DNA from 2 places in the Pseudomonas bijieensis genome. Region 1 is predicted to be linked to the other one. Evidence: predicted binding sites of a transcription regulator. Region 1 holds the regulator's gene; the other holds the start of a gene.
What was found. The regulator FliA, encoded in region 1, starts transcription of late flagellar genes. The targets are predictions, from matches to a motif close to CTAAAGTTTNNNNNNNNNNNGCCGNTAA.

Region 1 (13,429 bases):
GCCCGGCACCGGTGGCGGCGGATTGCTCGGCGGCAAGTGGACTTCCACTACCGGCGTCACCAGGCCCTGCAACAGCGGGGCAACGGTGGAGACCGGCGCCAGGATCGGCGCAGGCGCATCCATTACCGCCACCTGAGGCTTGATAAACGGTGCCTCGACCGCTGCCGCCATTACTGATTTCTGTGCGTCACGGGCCTGCTCTTCGAGCACGGCCGCTTGAAATTCGTCCAGCACACCCTTGGCTTCGACGTGCTCGGGCAACGCCTCGATCACGCTTGGCTGCGGTGGCAATTCTTCGGTCGCTTCCTGCAACAGCCCATCCAGATAGGATTGCAGGGCCATTTGCGGACGCGAGGTTGTCTTAATCGGGCGGCTCATGGGAACAGTGCGCCACTTGAAGAGGTTATCGGCATGAATGCGGTAGGACTTGAGCGTTCGCAAGCGAACACAGTGCCAGTGGAAAGCCTCGTCACGTTAAGCCACCTGCTGCGGAACAAGCTGCTGGGCCAGCAGGTGCTTGAGCAGCGCCCGGTAGGCCAACACGCCACGGCTCTTGCCATCGAACTGCGAAGGGGTCACTCCGGCACGACTGGCGTCGCGCAGGCGGGTATCGACGGGGATATAGCCTTGCCAGATGTCATCCGGGTACATGTCCCGCAACACACGCAGGGTACCCAGGGACGCCTGGGTGCGACGATCGAACAAGGTCGGCACGATGTTGAAAGCCAGCGTCTGCTTGCGCGAGCGGTTGACCATCGCCAGGGTATTGACCATGCGCTCCAGGCCTTTGACCGCCAAGTGCTCGGTCTGTACCGGGATCACCAGTTGCTGGCTGGCAGCCAAGGCATTGACCATCAGCAAACCCAGCAACGGCGGGCTGTCGATAATCGCGTAATCGAAATCCTGCCACAGCTGCGCCAGACTCTTGGCGATCACCAGGCCCAGGCCGCTCTGCCCGGGCGACTGTCGCTCCAGGGTGGCCAAGGCGGTGCTCGAGGGCAACAGGGAAATTCGCTCGTCGCTGGTGGACAACAGCAACTGCCCCGGCAGGCCCTCGGGCACAACGCCCTTGTGCAGGAACAGGTCGTAGTTGCTGTGCTCCAGGCTGTCGGGATCGTAGCCGAAATAGCTGGTCATCGAGCCATGGGGGTCCAGGTCGACGATGACCACGCGCTTGCCCGCCTCGGCCAGCAACCCGGCTAAAGCGATGGAAGATGTGGTCTTGCCCACACCACCTTTTTGATTGGCGACTGCCCAGACTCTCATTCGGATCGTTCCTCCCGGCCGAAACAGGCTCGACCGAGAAATAGCTCGGTTATAAAGCGGGTGACGGAGAATTGACGGCACTCTGTCTTCCCGGCGGCTTGACCGGAGCCGGTGCAGTTTGTGTGCCAGCCCGCTTCAATGCCGCATCCGGGGTTGCATTGGCCGTACCGGTACCGGTCAGGCTACGACGCACATCGAGGTTACGCGACACCACCAGCACCACCCGCCGGTTGCGCGCACGCCCCTCGGCAGTGGCGTTGTTGGCGACCGGCTGGAACTCGCCGTAGCCCACCGATGCCAGGCGCCCAGGGTTCACACCCTGCATCGCCAGCATGCGCACGATGCTCGCCGAACGGGCCGAGGACAGTTCCCAGTTGGTCGGGTACTGCGCAGTACGGATCGGCTGGTCGTCGGTAAAGCCTTCGACATGGATCGGATTGTCAAAGGGCCTCAGGATCGCCGCCACCTTGTCGATGATGTTGAAGGCCATGTCGCTGGGCATCGCGTCGCCGCTGCCGAACAACAGGCTGGAATTGAGCTCGATCTCGACCCACAACTCGTTGCCGCGTACGGTCATCTGGTTGGAGCTGATCAAGTCACCGAACGCGGCGCTGATGTCGTCGGCGATGCTTTTCAACGGGTCGCTGCCACCGGCGATACCGGCATCGACCTGTTCGCTGTCCTTGATCAAAGGTTTGGCCGGGGTGCTGCTCTTGGGCCGCTCGTCGCCGATAGGGATGGGCTTGAGGGCGCGGTCGGAGTCGGTAAAAACGCCGATCAACGCCTCGGAAATGACTTTGTACTTGCCTTCGTTGACCGACGAAATCGAATACATGACCACGAAAAAGGCGAACAGCAACGTAATGAAATCGGCATAGGAAACCAGCCAGCGTTCATGGTTGACGTGTTCTTCACGATGCCTGCGACGTGCCATGGTCCATGCTCCCCATCAGTCCATGAAGCCTTGCAGCTTCAATTCAATGGAACGTGGGTTTTCACCTTCGGCGATCGACAGGATCCCTTCCAGCAGCATTTCGCGATAGCGCGACTGGCGTAACGCGATGGACTTGAGCTTGGCCGCGATGGGCAACAGCACCAGGTTGGCACTCGCCACACCGTAGATCGTGGCGACGAACGCCACGGCAATGCCGCTGCCCAGCTGCGACGGATCGGCCAGGTTGCCCATTACATGGATCAGCCCCATCACCGCACCGATAATACCAATGGTCGGCGCGTAGCCGCCCATGCTCTCGAATACCTTGGCCGCCTCGATATCGCGGCTTTCCTGGGTGTAGAAGTCCACTTCCAGGATGCTGCGGATGGCTTCCGGCTCGGCACCGTCCACCAGCAATTGCAGGCCTTTGCGCGAATAGCTGTCGGGTTCGGCATCGGCCACCCCTTCCAGCCCCAGCAAGCCTTCCTTGCGAGCGGTCAGGCTCCAGTTCACTACCCGGTCGATACCGCCGGCCAGGTCGACCCGCGGCGGGAACAGGATCCAGATAAGCACTTGCATGGCGCGCTTGAAAGCACTCATGGGCGACTGCAACAACGCAGCGCCAATGGTGCCACCGAGCACGATCAATGCCGCCGGGCCGTTGGCCAGCGCCCCCAGGTGACCGCCTTCCAGATAATTGCCGCCAATGATGGCGACGAACGCCATGATGATGCCGATCAGGCTAAGCACATCCATTACAGGCAGGCCTCGACCAGGTGTCTACCGATGTCGTCCAACCCGTACACTGCGTCGGCAAGATCAGCTTTTACGATGGCCATCGGCATGCCGTAGATCACGCAGCTGGCTTCGTCCTGGGCCCAGATCGCACTGCCGCCCTGCTTGAGCAGGCGCGCACCTTCACGACCGTCGGCGCCCATGCCGGTGAGCACCACCGCCAGAACTTTGTCACCGTAGGACTTGGCCGCGGAACCGAAGGTAATGTCCACGCAAGGCTTGTAGTTCAGGCGCTCGTCGCCCGGCAGGATTTTCACCGCGCCACGGCCGTCGATCATCATCTGCTTGCCACCTGGCGCCAACAACGCCAGGCCGGGACGCAGGATGTCGCCATCCTCGGCTTCCTTGACGCTGATGTTGCACAGCTTGTCCAGGCGTTCGGCAAAAGCCTTGGTGAACGCCGCCGGCATGTGCTGGATCAACACGATGGGGGCCGGGAAATTGGCCGGCAACTGGGTCAGGACCCGTTGCAGCGCCACCGGACCACCCGTGGACGTGCCGATGGCGACCAGCTTGTAGGCTTTACGCTTGGGGGCCGGCGACGACGCAGTGGCGGCGGGCGCCGGACGGGCAGGAGTCGGTGCCGGAGCGCTGCGTACCGGGGCTGGATTGAAGCTGCCCGACGACGTCGGCGCCGGGCTTGGCGCCACGACAGGGGCTGGCGCGGGTACGCTGTAGGCACTGACACGCCGGTTGCTGCGGGAAATACTGTGGACCTTTTCGCACAGCAACTGCCGGACCTTGTCGGGGTTGCGCGAAATGTCTTCGAAATTTTTCGGCAGGAAATCCACCGCCCCGGCATCCAGCGCATCGAGGGTTACCCGGGCGCCTTCATGAGTCAGGGACGAGAACATCAATACCGGAGTCGGGCAGCGCTGCATGATATGCCGCACGGCCGTGATGCCATCCATCATCGGCATCTCGTAGTCCATGGTAATCACGTCCGGCTTGAGTGCCAGGGCCTGATCGATCGCCTCTTTGCCGTTGGTCGCGGTACCGACGACCTGAATGCTCGTGTCCGCCGAAAGAATTTCCGAGACGCGGCGGCGGAAAAACCCCGAATCGTCCACCACCAGGACTTTAACTACCATAAACACTCCGTTAGACGAGGCGCGGCCCTGGGCCCCGCCCCTCCAGAATCAAATACGCCGTGCGGCGTAACGCTTGAGCATGCTTGGCACATCGAGAATCAACGCGATGCGGCCGTCGCCGGTGATGGTGGCGCCGGACATGCCCGGGGTGCCCTGGAGCATCTTGCCCAACGGCTTGATGACCACTTCTTCCTGGCCCACCAACTGGTCGACGACGAAGCCGATCCGCTGGGTGCCCACCGAAAGGATCACCACATGGCCTTCGCCCTGCTCCACATGGGCCGCGGAGCTGACCAGCCAGCGCTTGAGGTAGAACAGTGGCAGTGCCTTGTCCCGTACGATCACCACTTCCTGGCCGTCCACCACGTTGGTGCGCGACAGGTCGAGGTGGAAGATCTCGTTGACGTTGACCAGCGGGAAGGCAAACGCCTGGTTGCCCAGCATCACCATCAGGGTTGGCATGATCGCCAGGGTCAACGGAACCTTGATGACAATCTTCGAGCCCTGACCCTTGGTCGAGTAGATATTGATCGAACCGTTGAGCTGGGAAATCTTGGTTTTCACCACGTCCATGCCCACGCCACGGCCCGACACGTCGGAAATCTCGGTCTTGGTCGAGAAGCCCGGGGCAAAGATCAGGTTGTAGCACTCAGTGTCGCTCAGGCGGTCGGCGGCATCCTTGTCCATCACACCGCGTTTCACCGCGATGGAACGCAATACGTTCGGGTCCATGCCTTTGCCATCGTCGGAGATCGACAGCAGGATGTGGTCGCCCTCCTGCTCGGCAGCCAGGATCACCCTGCCGCTGCGGACCTTGCCTGAAGCTTCGCGCTCTTCCGGCGACTCGATACCGTGGTCGACCGCGTTGCGCACCAAGTGGACCAACGGGTCGGCCAGGGCCTCGACAAGGTTCTTGTCGAGATCGGTCTCTTCACCCACCAGTTCCAGGTTGATTTCTTTCTTGAGCTGGCGAGCCAAGTCACGAACCAGGCGCGGGAAGCGCCCGAAGACTTTCTTGATCGGCTGCATGCGGGTCTTCATGACCGCGGTCTGCAGGTCCGCCGTGACCACGTCGAGGTTCGACACGGCCTTGGACATGGCTTCGTCCTGGCTGTTGAGGCCCAGGCGCACCAGACGGTTACGCACCAGCACCAGCTCGCCGACCATGTTCATGATCTCGTCCAGGCGTGCGGTATCGACCCGAACGGTGGTTTCGGCTTCGCTGGCCGGTTTTTCCGCTGGCGCAGCCGCTGGAGCGCGGGCGGGTGCCGGGGCAGCAGCGGCGGGCTTGGCGGGCTCGGCCTTGGGTTCCGGTGCCTTGGCCGCGGGTTTGGGCACAGCCTTGGCCGCGGGTGCTGCCGCAGTGGCGGCGGCAGGCGCGGCAGAAGCGGTACCGACTTCGCTGAACTTGCCCTTGCCATGCAGCTCATCGAGCAGTGATTCGAATTCGTGGTCGCTGATCAGGTCGCTACCCGCGGCAGCGGCAGCAGGCTTGGCCGGTGTCGGCGCCGAAGCGATGGCCGAATCCAGTGCGTCCACGGCAAAGGTGCCCTTGCCATGCAACTGATCGAGCAATGCTTCGAATTCATCGTCGGTGATGTCCGAGCTGTCGCCCGCGGCTTTCGGGGCGGCCGGGGCCGCCGACGGGACGACGGCATCAGGTGCGAACTGGCCCTTGCCATGGAGCTGGTCGAGCAGCGACTCGAACTCGGCATCGGTGATTTCATCGCTGGCAGCTCCATCGGCGGCCGGCGCAGCGGGTGCAACCGGAGCGGCCGGCGCCTCGGCCTGGGCCTTGACGGTGTTGAGGGAGTCCAGCAGTTGTTCGAATTCGTTATCGGTGATGTCGCCCGATTCCTCGGCGACCGGTTCTTCGACCACTGCCTCGGCAACCGGCGCCGCTTCGTCAGCCGATTGCGGCTCGGCCAGGCGCGACAGCGCGGCGAGCAGCTCGGGGGTGGCAGGGGTAATCGGCGAGCGCTCACGCACTTCGCTGAACATACTGTTGACCGCATCCAGCGCTTCAAGCACCACGTCCATCAGTTCCGAATCAACGCGACGCTCACCCTTGCGCAGGATGTCGAACACGTTCTCGGCAATGTGACAGCACTCCACCAGCTCGTTGAGCTGGAGGAAGCCGGCGCCTCCTTTTACAGTGTGGAAACCGCGAAAAATTGCATTGAGCAGATCCGCATCATCAGGTCGGCTTTCCAGCTCGACCAGCTGTTCGGACAGTTGCTCTAGAATCTCGCCGGCCTCAACCAGGAAATCCTGAAGGATCTCTTCATCGGCGCCGAAGCTCATTAATGGCTGCTCCTAAAACAGGGCTAAAACTCAGAATCCAAGGCTGGACAGCAAATCGTCCACATCGTCCTGACCGGACATAACGTCTTCTCTTTTATCGGCATGAATTTGCGGACCTTCACCCTGAGAGAGATGTTTTTGTGGATCTTTTTCAGCAAGCATCGCTTCACGGTCGTGTTCGATACCTGCAAAGCGGTCGACCTGGCTGGCCATCAACACCAGTTTGAGCAGGTTGCTTTCCACTTCGGTGACCAGTTGGGTCACACGCTTGATCACTTGGCCGGTCAGGTCCTGATAGTCCTGGGCCAGCAGAATGTCGTTGAGGTTGCTTGCTACGGCGCGGTTCTCGGTGCTGCTGCGCGTCAGGAAACCGTCGACCCGACGGGCCAGTTCCCGAAACTCTTCAGCGCCGACTTCTCGACGCATGAACCGACCCCAGTCGGTGCTCAAGGCCTGGGCTTCTTCGCTCAGGCCATTGACCAGCGGCGTTGCGCTTTCCACCAGGTCCATGGTGCGGTTGGCCGCGGCCTCGGTCAGCTTGACCACATACCCCAGACGCTCGGTGGCGTCGGTGATCTGCGAGACTTCCTCGGCCTGCGGCATATGCGGGTCGATCTGGAAATTGACAATCGCGCTGTGCAGTTCACGCGTGAGCTTGCCCACTTCCTGATACAGACCGCGGTCACGGGTCTGGTTGAGCTCATGGATCATTTGAACCGCATCGCCAAAGCGACCTTTTTCAAGGCTGTCGACCAGTTCGCGGGCATGTTTTTTCAGGGTCGATTCGAAATCGCCCATTGAAGATTCGTTGTCCATAGCTCCCCCGTGGCGCCGTTAACCGATGCGTTCGAAGATTTTTTCGATCTTCTCTTTCAACGCCTGGGCCGTGAAGGGTTTGACCACATAGCCGTTGACACCGGCCTGGGCCGCTTCGATGATCTGCTCGCGCTTGGCTTCGGCAGTGACCATCAGCACCGGAAGATGCTTGAGTTTTTCGTCGGCACGCACCTGACGCAGCAGGTCGATACCGGTCATGCCCGGCATGTTCCAGTCGGTGACCAGAAAATCGAAGTTGCCACTGTGCAACATCGGGAGCGCAGTGGTCCCGTCATCTGCCTCGGCCGTGTTGGTGAACCCAAGGTCACGCAACAGGTTTTTTATGATCCGCCGCATCGTTGAGAAGTCATCAACGATGAGGATTTTCATGTTCTTGTCCAATTCGACCTCCAAGCAGTCTTAAACGCGCCCAGCACCTGGACGCGCCATTTCAATCAATCCGGCACAACACTCGACAACGGTCTGGAGCACAACGGATGGAGACTGGCGCAGTACTTGCCAGGCCAGCCTCGTTCGCAGTGTCCCCACACTGCCTGTCAACGCGCTCGCCACTCCCCCAAACGCCCCCGCAAACGGGCCGCGCACTGGCTGTGTAACTGGCTGACCCGCGATTCGCTGACCCCCAGGACCTCACCGATTTCCTTGAGGTTCAGCTCTTCGTCGTAGTACAGCGCCAAGACCAGTCGCTCACGCTCCGGCAAATTGGCAATCGCATCCGCCAGCGCGCTCTGGAAACGTTCATCTTCCAGGTCACGCGATGGCTCCATGTGAGCACTCGCGCCATCCTCGTGCAGTCCCTCGTGTTCACCACCGTCCTGCAACAGGTCGTCGAAACTGAACAGGCGGCTGCCCAAGGTATCGTTCAAAATCCCGTAATAATCATCGAGACTCAACTGGAGTTCGGCCGCAACCTCGTGATCTTTAGCGTCACGCCCGGTTTTAGCTTCAATTGCCCGAATTGCATCGCTGACCATGCGGGTATTGCGGTGCACCGAGCGTGGCGCCCAATCGCCCTTGCGGACTTCATCGAGCATGGCCCCGCGAATGCGAATACCGGCATACGTCTCGAAACTGGCGCCCTTGCTCGCGTCGTATTTGTTCGACACTTCGAGCAGGCCGATCATGCCCGCCTGGATCAAGTCTTCGACCTGGACACTGGCCGGCAACCGCGCCAGCAAGTGGTAGGCGATACGCTTGACCAGTGGCGCGTAACGCTCGATCAATTCGTACTGGGCGTCCCGTGCCGATTTTTTGTAGAGATGGTTGTAACCGCTGGCTGTCATAGCACGGGCCCTGCTGTTTGTTGCACAAGACGCTCGACGAAAAATTCCAGATGCCCGCGCGGGTTGGCCGGCAACGGCCAGGTATCGACCTTCTGGGCGATCGCCTTGAACGCCAGCGCGCATTTGGAACGTGGAAAGGCTTCATAAACGGCACGTTGCTTCTGGACGGCCTTGCGTACGCTTTCGTCGTAGGGCACGGCGCCGACGTATTGTAGGGCGACGTCCAGGAAGCGATCCGTGACCTTTGTCAACTTGGCGAACAGGTTGCGGCCCTCCTGCGGGCTCTGGGCCATGTTGGCCAGGACGCGGAAGCGATTCATGCCATAGTCGCGGTTCAGCAGCTTGATCAAGGCATAGGCGTCGGTGATGGACGTCGGTTCGTCGCAGACCACCAGCAACACTTCCTGGGCCGCGCGTACGAAACTGACGACCGAGTCGCCGATACCGGCCGCGGTGTCGATCACCAGCACATCGAGGTTGTCGCCGATGTCGCTGAAAGCCTGGATCAGGCCGGCGTGCTGGGCCGGGGTCAGGTGAACCATGCTCTGGGTGCCGGAGGCAGCCGGCACGATGCGAATCCCGCCTGGCCCCTGCAACAGCACGTCGCGCAATTCGCAACGGCCTTCGATCACGTCCGCCAGGGTGCGTTTGGGTGTAAGCCCCAAGAGCACGTCGACGTTCGCCAGGCCCAGGTCGGCGTCCAGCAGCATGACCCGTCGGCCAAGCTCTGCCAGAGCCAGGGACAAGTTCACTGACACGTTAGTCTTCCCGACGCCACCTTTGCCGCCGGTCACCGCGATCACCTGTACGGGATGCATGCTGCCCATGTTCGTTCTTTACCTTGTCTTACTTAGACGGAGGCCACATTACTGGCTGCGCGTTCGCATACGGAACAATGCATGGCAGACCATCGATGTAGGTACAAAAAATATTCATGATTACCTCAGCCAACCTGCTTGGTCGGGCTGTGGTAGATATCAGCGAACATATCAGCCATGGCTTCTTCGCTGGGTTCTTCCTGCATTTGCACACTCACGGCACGGCTGACCAGTTGATGACGGCGCGGCAGATGCAAATCATCCGGGATCCGCGGCCCGTCGGTCAGGTAGGCCACCGGTAGTTCATGACCGATCGCCAGGCTCAACACCTCGCCCAGGCTTGCCGTTTCGTCCAGCTTAGTCAGGATGCAGCCGGCCAGCCCGCAGCGTTTGTAGCTGTGGTATGCGGCGGTTAGAACCTGTTTCTGGCTGGTGGTTGCCAACACGAGATAATTTTTTGACTTGATGCCGCGTCCGGCCAGGCTTTCGAGCTGCATGCGCAGGGCCGGATCGCTGGCTTGCAGGCCGGCGGTATCGATCAGTACGACGCGCTTGCGCAGCAACGGTTCCAATGCCTGGGCCAGGGACTGGCCCGGATCCACATGGGTCACCGACACGTTGAGGATCCGTCCCAGGGTCTTGAGTTGCTCCTGGGCACCGATGCGGAAACTGTCCATGCTCACCAGGGCGATGCTCTGGGCGCCGTACTTGAGTACGTAGCGGGCGGCGAGCTTGGCCAGGGTGGTGGTCTTGCCCATGCCGGCAGGACCGACCATGGCAATCACCCCGCCCTCTTCCAGCGGCTCGACTTCCGGCGTGGCAATCATCCGCGCCAGGTGCGCCAGCAACATGCGCCAGGCCTGGCGAGGTTCTTCGATACCATTGATCAATGCCAGCAGGTCCCGGGACAACGGACCGGACAGGCCGATGCGTTGCAGGCGACGCCACAGGTTGGCCTGGGCCGGACGGCTGCCTTGCAACTGGTTCCAGGCCAGGGAGCCGAGCTGGACTTCCATCAGCTCGCGCAGGCTGTTGAGCTCGAAGCGCATCGAGTCCAGGGCGCGCGGATCGACCCCACGGGCAGGCGCGGCGGGTGCCGGCTCTGGACGACGCGGTTCGGCCTGGGCCTGCTCGATCAGCGGCTCGGCAGCGGTCAACGGCAAGCCGGCGGTCAGTGGCTGACCGGCGAACAATTGACGATTGGTGCCCGCGGCACCCTCGCCTTCGCTGCTACGCAGGCTCAGTTCGGCCTGGGCGCTGGCGATGCGCGATTGGGTCTTGCGCAGCTCATCTTCGAGTTCCATGTTCGGAACCCGCGGGGCCAGCGCAGACAGTTTGTAATCCAGGGCCGCCGTCAGCTCGACACCGCCGGCGATACGACGGTTGCCAATGATGGCTGCTTCAGCGCCCAGCTCGTCACGAACCAGTTTCATGGCCTGACGCATGTCGGCGGCGAAAAAACGCTTCACTTGCATAAACCACTACCTCAGCCGTTGGGCCCTACTGTCGCAACGATGGTCACTTGCTTGTTGTCCGGTATTTCCTGGTACGCCAGCACATGCAGCCCCGGGACCGCGAGGCGCCCGAATCGCGAGAGCATCGCGCGAATCGGACCGGCCACCAGCAGGATCACCGGCTGGCCTTGCATCTCTTGCCGCTGGGCTGCTTCGATCAGCGAACGCTGCAGCTTCTCGGCCATACTTGGCTCCAGCAGGACACCCTCTTCCGAGCCTTGCCCTGCCTTCTGCAGACTATTGAGCAATATCTGTTCCAACCTTGGTTCCAGAGTGATCACAGGCAGCTCGGACTCAGTGCCTACAATGCTTTGGACGATTGCGCGGGACACGCCGACCCGAACAGCTGCCACCAAGGCGGCGGTATCTTGACTCTTGGAAGCGTTGTTGGCGATAGCTTCGGCAATACTGCGTATGTCGCGCACAGGCACTTGTTCGGCCAACAGCGCCTGCAGCACCTTGAGCAACTGCGACAACGAAACCACACCCGGCACCAGCTCTTCGGCCAGCTTCGGCGAGCCTTTTGCCAGTACTTGCAGGAGCTGCTGGACTTCTTCGTGGCCGATCAGCTCGCTGGAGTGCTTGTACAGAATCTGATTCAAGTGGGTCGCCACCACCGTACTGGCGTCTACGACGGTATAGCCGAGAGACTGGGCCTGGGCCCGCTGGCTGATTTCGATCCACACCGCTTCCAGGCCGAAAGCCGGATCCTTGGCGGTGATGCCGTTGAGGCTGCCGTAGACCTGTCCGGGGTTGATCGCCAGTTCGCGGTCGGGGTAGATCTCGGCTTCGGCCAGGATCACCCCCATCAAGGTCAGGCGATAAGCGCTCGGCGCCAGGTCGAGGTTGTCGCGGATATGCACGGTGGGCATCAGGAAGCCCAGGTCCTGGGAGAGCTTCTTGCGCACCCCCTTGATCCGCGCCAGCAATTGCCCCCCCTGGTTGCGATCGACCAAAGGAATCAGGCGATAGCCGACTTCCAGGCCGATCATGTCGATCGGGGTCACGTCATCCCAGCCCAGTTCCTTGGTTTCCATGGCGCGAGCCGGCGACGGCAGCAGTTCCTGCTGGCGCTTGACCTCTTGCAGGGCCTGGACTTTCTGCACGTTCTGCTTCTTCCAGAACAGGTAGGCGCCACCGGCCGCCAGGGCAGCCATGGTCAGAAAGGAAAAGTGCGGCATGCCAGGCACCAGGCCCATCACCGCCATCAGGCCGGCAGCAACGGCCAGGGCCTTGGGCGAGGCGAACATTTGCCGGCCGATCTGCTTGCCCATGTCTTCGGAGCCCGAAGCACGGGTCACCATGATCGCGGCCGCTGTGGATAACAACAGTGATGGCAATTGCGCCACCAAACCGTCACCGATGGTCAACAAGGCGTAAACCCTGCCAGCGTCGCCGAAGGTCATGTCGTGCTGGAAGATACCGACGGCCATGCCGCCGATCAGGTTGATGAACAGAATCAGCAGGCCGGCGATGGCGTCACCGCGCACGAACTTGCTGGCACCGTCCATGGAACCGTAGAACTCGGCTTCCTGGGCCACTTCCAGGCGACGCAGCTTGGCCTGGCTCTGGTCGATCAGGCCGGCGTTGAGATCGGCGTCGATCGCCATCTGCTTGCCCGGCATCGCATCGAGGGTGAAACGCGCGCTCACCTCGGAAATCCGCCCGGCGCCCTTGGTCACCACGACGAAGTTGATGATCATCAAGATGGCGAAGACCACGATACCGACCACGTAGTTACCGCCGATCACCACCTCACCGAAGGCCTGGATCACCTTACCGGCGGCAGCGTGCCCGTCCTGGCCGTGGAGCATGACCACCCGGGTGGACGCCACGTTCAGCGCCAGGCGCAACAGCGTGGCCACCAGCAGGATGGTCGGGAATACGGCGAAATCCAGCGGCCGCAGGGCGTATACGCACACCAGCAGCACGACAATCGACAGGGCGATGTTGAACGTGAAAAACACGTCCAGCAGGAACGGTGGTACCGGCAGCATCATCATGGCGAGCATGACCAGCAGCAACAGCGGCACGCCCAGATTACCCCGGCTGAGGTCTACGACATTGCTGCGCGCGGTGCTGAGTAACTGAGAGCGATCCACCAATATTCCCCGTTCCTGTGAAGCAAACTTTTGACGCCCTGGACGGGCGCAGACGGGGTATTGCAAGAAGCCTTCCAACTTGCAGTCAAGATTCGCAACGGCGTGCATTCATTCGGCGCGATGCACCCGGTGAATCACTGCGCTGTAAGTATTTGCGCCGGTGTGATTGGGCCAAAATTCAATTTCCAGCCCCTGACGTAACGCGCGCCCCGGAACATTTGCACACCATCGACTTCAACCTGGTCTTGATTGGCGTACATGAACACCACCATCGAAGAAGGCGCCTTGACGTCGGCCAAGGGCTCTTCAGGCGCGTTGATCTGGTGGCCCTCCATCACATTGAGCGCCCATTGAAACTGGATGATCGGAAGATCCGCGATCGTGATGATCTGCTTGGGATCCTCCCACCGAAAATCCGTGCGCGCGGCAAGCCTCAATTTCCCATCAAGGATCTGGAAAATCGGCTTGTGATAACGCCGCTCCAG
Region 2 (6,031 bases), 3.3 Mb from region 1:
CAGCTTCACCCTGTCCTCGGCCATCAAAGGCAAATACGGCCTGGTGTTCTTCTATCCGCTGGACTTCACCTTCGTCTGCCCGTCCGAACTGATCGCACTGGATCACCGCATGGACGACTTCAAGGCCCGCAACGTTGAAGTGGTTGCCGTTTCGATCGACTCGCACTTCACCCACAACGCCTGGCGCAACACCCCGATCAACAATGGCGGTATCGGCCAGGTGAAATACACCATGGCTGCCGACATGAAGCACGAAATCGCCAAGGCCTACGACGTTGAGTCCGAAGGTGGCGTGGCTTTCCGTGGCGCGTTCCTGATTGACGACAAAGGTGTTGTCCGTTCGCAGATCATCAACGACCTGCCGCTGGGCCGTAACATGGAAGAGCTGATCCGTCTGGTCGACGCGCTGCAATTCCACGAAGAGCACGGCGAAGTCTGCCCGGCCAACTGGAAAAAAAGGCGACAAGGGCATGAACGCATCGCCTGAAGGCGTGGCTGCTTACCTGAGCGAGAACGGCGACAAGCTGTAAGCGCACCCAGGCATAAAAAAACCGGCCCTCGATAGGGCCGGTTTTTTTATGGGTGTTTCTAGTTGGAGCACGGATCCCGTGGCGAGGGAGCTTGCTCCCGCTCGATTGCGCAGCAATCGCAAAAAAGGGCCGTTTCGCAGCCCAGCGGGAGCAAGCTCCCCTCGCCACAAGAGCCACAAGCTTGGATCTGGCGCCGATGTCAGTCGTCGAAATCCTGCCAGCCACCCATCTGTTTCCAGCGGTTGACGATGCCGCAGAACAGCTCGGCGGTCTTCTCGGTGTCATAGCGGGCCGAGTGGGCTTCGCGGCCATCGAAATCGATGTCGGCCGCCTGGCACGCCTTGGCCAGGACGGTCTGGCCGTATGCCAGGCCAGCCAGGGTCGCGGTGTCGAAGCTGGAGAACGGGTGGAACGGGTTGCGCTTCATGTCCAGGCGCGCGACAGCGGCGTTGAGGAAGCCCAGGTCGAAGCTGCTGTTGTGGCCGACCAGGATCGCTCGCTTGCAACCGTTGGCCTTCAGCGCCTTGCGCACGCCACGGAAGATGTCGGTCAGGGCCGTTTCTTCGCTGACCGCCATGCGCAGCGGGTGATCGAGCTTGATCCCGGTAAACTCCAGGGCCGCCGCTTCGATGTTGGCGCCTTCGAACGGTTCGACACGGAAGAAATAGGTGTGGTCAGGGAACACGAAGCCTTTTTCGTCCATGCCAATGGTGGTCGCGGCGATTTCCAGCAAGGCGTCGGTGGCGGAGTTGAAACCGCCGGTTTCTACATCGACGACGACCGGCAGATAACCCCGGAAGCGGGCTGCCATGGGATGACGGGCGCCGCCCGAACCACCATTGCCGTCCAGTTCGTCGTCGAAATGATCTTCACTCACGCGTTTTCCTCCAGCAGGCGCCAGCGCAGTTTTTCACCGGCGCGCAGCGGGATGACAGTCAGCTCGCCGAAAGGCAGGCTGGCGGGGGCGGTCCATTCGTCGCGGACCAGGGTAATACTGTCGGTGTTCACCGGCAGGCCATAGAAACGCGGGCCATGCAGGCTGGCGAAGCCTTCGAGTTTGTCCAGCGCATTGCGCTGTTCGAACGCCTCGGCATACATCTCGATGGCGGCATAGGCGGTGTAGCAGCCGGCGCAACCGCAGGCCGCTTCCTTGGCGTGACGGGCGTGGGGCGCCGAGTCGGTGCCGAGGAAAAACTTGGTGCTGCCGCTGGTGGCGGCGTCGAGCAAGGCTTCCTGGTGGGTATTGCGCTTGAGGATCGGCAGGCAATAGAAGTGCGGCCGGATCCCGCCCACCAGCATGTGGTTGCGGTTGTACAGCAGGTGATGGGCAGTAATGGTCGCGCCAACGTTGGCCGGAGCCTCGTTGACGAACTGCACGGCATCGCCGGTGGTGATGTGTTCGAACACCACCTTGAGGGTCGGGAAGCGCTCCACGACGCGGCGCATGTGCTCGTCGATGAAGATTTTCTCGCGGTCGAACACGTCGACGTCGCCCCGGGTGACTTCACCGTGGATCAACAACGGCATGCCGACTTCGGCCATGGCCTCCAGCGCCGGGAAGATCTTGTCGATGCTGGTGACGCCGGAATCGGAGTTGGTGGTCGCGCCGGCAGGGTACAGCTTGGCGGCGTGGACGAAGCCGCTGGCCTTGGCGTCGCGAATCTCTTCGGGCTGGGTGCGGTCGGTGAGGTACAGCACCATCAGCGGTTCGAAGCGGCTGCCAGCCGGGCGTGCGTCGAGGATGCGCTGGCGATAGCCGTCGGCCTCGGCGGCGTTGCGCACGGGCGGAACCAGGTTCGGCATGATGATTGCGCGCCCGAAGGTGCGCGCGACATCGGCGACGGTATGGGTCAACACAGCACCATCGCGAAGATGAATATGCCAGTCGTCGGGACGCAGCAGGGTCAGGCGGTCAGACATTGGGGGGCTTCCAGGCGGGTCAAACTCTGGGGAATGCTACCGGAAAAGACCGATTCAGGCACCCGCTATCAAGTTCTGCCGCAACTTACCGATAGCTCCTACAGGTGTGCCACGAATCCGTGCAGTGCCCCGGACAGGCGTCATGCCCCAGGCATGCGTCGATCTTTGTATAAAAGTCAGTGGAGCCTCCCGTGCGCCAGCGTTATCTAGCCTTGCTCAGTGTGTTTGCCAGCCTTCCCGCCATGGCGCTCACTTTCCAGACCCGTCTGGAGAGCATTGAGTGGACGGTCGAAGGCGACAAGTTCGAGTGCCGGCTGAGCCAGCCGATCACCGATTTCGGCAGCGGCGAGTTCGTGCGTCGGGCGGGCGAGCAGGCCACGTTCCGCCTCAAGACCTACAACCCGATGCTTGGCGGCGGTTCGGCAACCTTGCTGGCGGCCGCCGCGCCGTGGCAACCGGGGCGAGGCGATATCAACCTGGGTTCGGTCAGGATCGGCAGCGGCGATGTGCTGTTCAACAGCTCCCAGGTCCAGGCCGGCCGGTTGATCAGTGGCCTGATGGAAGGTCGCAGCCCCGTGGTGCGCCGCAACACCGAGGACGGACGGGTCTCGGAAGTGCGCCTGCTGCCGGTGCGTTTCAGCAAGGCTTTCAATGACTATCAAGGTTGCGTGGCGAAACTGTTGCCAAAGAATTTCGAGCAGGTGAAGCAGACCCAGATCGGCTTCCCCGGCGAAGAAGTCGAACTCGATGCCCATGCCAAGGCACAGTTGCAGGTGATGCTCGACTTCATCAAGGCTGATCCAAGCGTTAATCATGTAGAGCTTGACGGCCACTCCGACAACAGCGGCAATCGCCTGACCAACCGTGAGCTGTCGCGCCGCCGCGCCCTGGCAGTTCAGGATTTCTTCAAGGCCAATGGCTTCCAGGAATCGCAGATTACCCTGCGCTTCCACGGCGAGCGTTATCCCCTGGTACCCAATACCAACGCCGCCAACCGCGCCAAGAATCGTCGCGTGGTCGTGCGCCTGGAGCGTGTGGCGCCGACTGAAGTACCGGCCCCCCAGGCCCCGGCGGCGCAGCCGGCGGCTCCTGCGGCGCCCGCCAAGGTTCCGGCGCCGGTCGCCGCACCAGCCAAGGCGCCCGCTCCGGCGACTGCGCGCACGTCCTGATTCGATTTTGACCGTCGCGCTCTCGACATAATCTGTCGCTTCGTCGTCATAAGCTGTCGCGCCTCTGTAAATTATCCGCGCTGGACGTTAGACTTCCCGGCTTTCCGTACAACCCGTGGAGTGATGGCATGGCGGACGTAAACAAGGTCGTTCTGGCGTATTCCGGCGGCCTGGACACTTCGGTGATCCTCAAGTGGCTGCAGGACACTTATAACTGCGAAGTGGTGACCTTCACCGCTGACCTGGGACAGGGCGAGGAAGTCGAGCCTGCACGCGCCAAGGCCCAGGCCATGGGCGTCAAAGAGATCTACATCGATGACCTGCGCGAAGAGTTCGTCCGCGACTTCGTGTTCCCGATGTTCCGCGCCAATACCGTTTACGAAGGTGAGTACCTGCTGGGTACCTCCATCGCCCGTCCGTTGATCGCCAAGCGCCTGATCGAAATCGCCAACGAAACCGGCGCCGACGCCATTTCCCATGGCGCCACCGGCAAGGGCAACGACCAGGTGCGTTTCGAGCTGGGTGCCTATGCCCTCAAGCCTGGCGTTAAAGTCATTGCCCCATGGCGTGAGTGGGACTTGCTGTCCCGTGAAAAACTGATGGACTACGCCGAGAAGCACGCGATTCCGATCGAGCGCCACGGCAAGAAGAAATCCCCGTACTCGATGGACGCCAACCTGCTGCACATCTCCTATGAAGGCGGCGTGCTGGAAGACACCTGGACCGAGCACGAAGAAGACATGTGGCGCTGGACCGTCTCCCCGGAGAAGGCCCCCGATACCCCGCAGTACCTGGAGCTGACCTATCGCAACGGCGATATCGTCGCACTGGACGGCGTTGAGATGAGCCCGGCCACCGTGCTGGCGACCCTGAACCGCATCGGTGGCGAACACGGCATCGGTCGCCTGGACATCGTCGAGAACCGCTATGTGGGCATGAAGTCCCGTGGCTGCTACGAAACTCCCGGCGGCACCATCATGCTGCGCGCCCACCGGGCGATCGAATCGATCACCCTGGACCGCGAAGTGGCTCACCTCAAAGACGAGTTGATGCCCAAGTATGCCAGCCTGATCTACACCGGCTACTGGTGGAGCCCTGAGCGTCTGATGCTGCAACAGATGATCGACGCCTCCCAGACCAACGTGAACGGTGTCGTGCGCCTGAAGTTGTACAAGGGCAACGTGATCGTGACCGGGCGCAAGTCCGACGACTCGCTGTTCGATGCCAACATCGCGACCTTCGAAGAAGACGGCGGTGCCTACAACCAGGCCGACGCGGCCGGCTTCATCAAGCTCAACGCCCTGCGCATGCGCATCGCGGCGAACAAGGGTCGCAAGCTGTTCTGACCCTGGCGAGATGAAAAAGCGGCCTGCCATGAGCAGGCCGTTTTTTTTGCCCCTTTTTTGCGTGTGCGGGCTTTGCTGCTGCGCGGCCCTTGATCGTTCATTCATCCTGTCCGTGGGCTGCCGGGTCTGCGTTGCTGTAGATGACGTATACGACGATGCGGGTGTGCTTCAAATGTCTTGATCGACAGGTCTCGCTCAGGCGTTCCGATTGGCCGCATAGGAGACAAGGGGAGGCTGGTTCGCGCCTGCGTCGATGAAGGCGTTTTAGCAGCTCTTTGATTTTATCCGCCCGACGTAGCAGTCGTTTGTGCCGGCAGGGCGAGTCAACCATGGTCTTTAAAAAGTGCTTGTTCTTGCGAAAATCCGAGGGTGAATACAGGGAGCGATAATTGAAGTTGAGCGTTATGAAAAAAAGCAGCAATAGATAAAAAGGGAAGCTGATCAGGAACCAGAGGTAATACTCACGATCCTGGTCATCCAGGAATGGCAAGGAAATCGCCGCGGAAGTTTCGGACAAAGTTGCGAATATGGCGATGAGGGTCATAGGGTTGGTTATGGTCTTCGAAGGTTTGTTCATGGTTAATGCTCATGGAATATTTATGCTCGGTGAATAGGCTGGAAAGTGGTTATTAAGATATAGGCGCAATCGCAGCGGCTGCCGATGATGGATGTCGGATGCCAAGCTATTTTATATATGAATTTTTCTTCTTGAAGTGAGCGAGAGGCAGTTTTAACAGTAAATAATTCAGTTACTCTTTATGATTGAAAAGCTTTTTAATGGGCTGCCTGTCGGTGGGCGTAACGGTAAAAGAGCGAATTGTTCACAGGGTTACCGGATTGTTAAGAAAGGTCCATTCTTCTCTGTAGAAAAATTCACGACACATTTTTTCCTGGAGAATTTGTAGGATTTTTCTGTATAGCTTGTAGGTTCTGTCTCTCGGTGCGAGCGTTCAGGGGGGGGCGGCATGCCAAGGTAGAAATGACTAGGCTATTGTGCGTGCTCTAAAAATTCGAACAGCGAAGTTGGATTTGCCCATGAATAAAGTGCTGATCGTGGATGATCATC

Region 2: the regulator FliA is predicted to act here: its motif matches at 2,518-2,545, upstream of GN234_RS25100 (flagellar protein MotY).

Annotation. Positions count from the first base shown of each region.
Region 1 covers NZ_CP048810.1:2,375,419-2,388,847, forward strand. The annotation lists gene GN234_RS10245 (CheW domain-containing protein) at 1-378, opposite strand, end outside; gene GN234_RS10250 (ParA family protein) at 475-1,266, opposite strand; gene motD (flagellar motor protein MotD) at 1,316-2,200, opposite strand; gene GN234_RS10260 (flagellar motor protein) at 2,216-2,956, opposite strand; gene GN234_RS10265 (protein-glutamate methylesterase/protein-glutamine glutaminase) at 2,956-4,086, opposite strand; gene GN234_RS10270 (chemotaxis protein CheA) at 4,135-6,390, opposite strand; gene GN234_RS10275 (protein phosphatase CheZ) at 6,421-7,206, opposite strand; gene GN234_RS10280 (chemotaxis response regulator CheY) at 7,225-7,596, opposite strand; gene fliA (RNA polymerase sigma factor FliA) at 7,764-8,510, opposite strand; gene fleN (flagellar synthesis regulator FleN) at 8,507-9,337, opposite strand; gene flhF (flagellar biosynthesis protein FlhF) at 9,454-10,803, opposite strand; gene flhA (flagellar biosynthesis protein FlhA) at 10,815-12,944, opposite strand; gene GN234_RS10305 (hypothetical protein) at 13,079-13,429, opposite strand, start outside.
Region 2 covers NZ_CP048810.1:5,680,845-5,686,875, forward strand. The annotation lists partial or broken gene GN234_RS25085 (peroxiredoxin C) at 1-530, shown strand, start outside; gene rnt (ribonuclease T) at 730-1,407, opposite strand; gene pyrC (dihydroorotase) at 1,404-2,450, opposite strand; gene GN234_RS25100 (flagellar protein MotY) at 2,642-3,619, shown strand; gene GN234_RS25105 (argininosuccinate synthase) at 3,748-4,965, shown strand; partial or broken gene GN234_RS30455 (hypothetical protein) at 5,294-5,542, opposite strand; gene GN234_RS25115 (response regulator transcription factor) at 6,001-6,031, shown strand, end outside.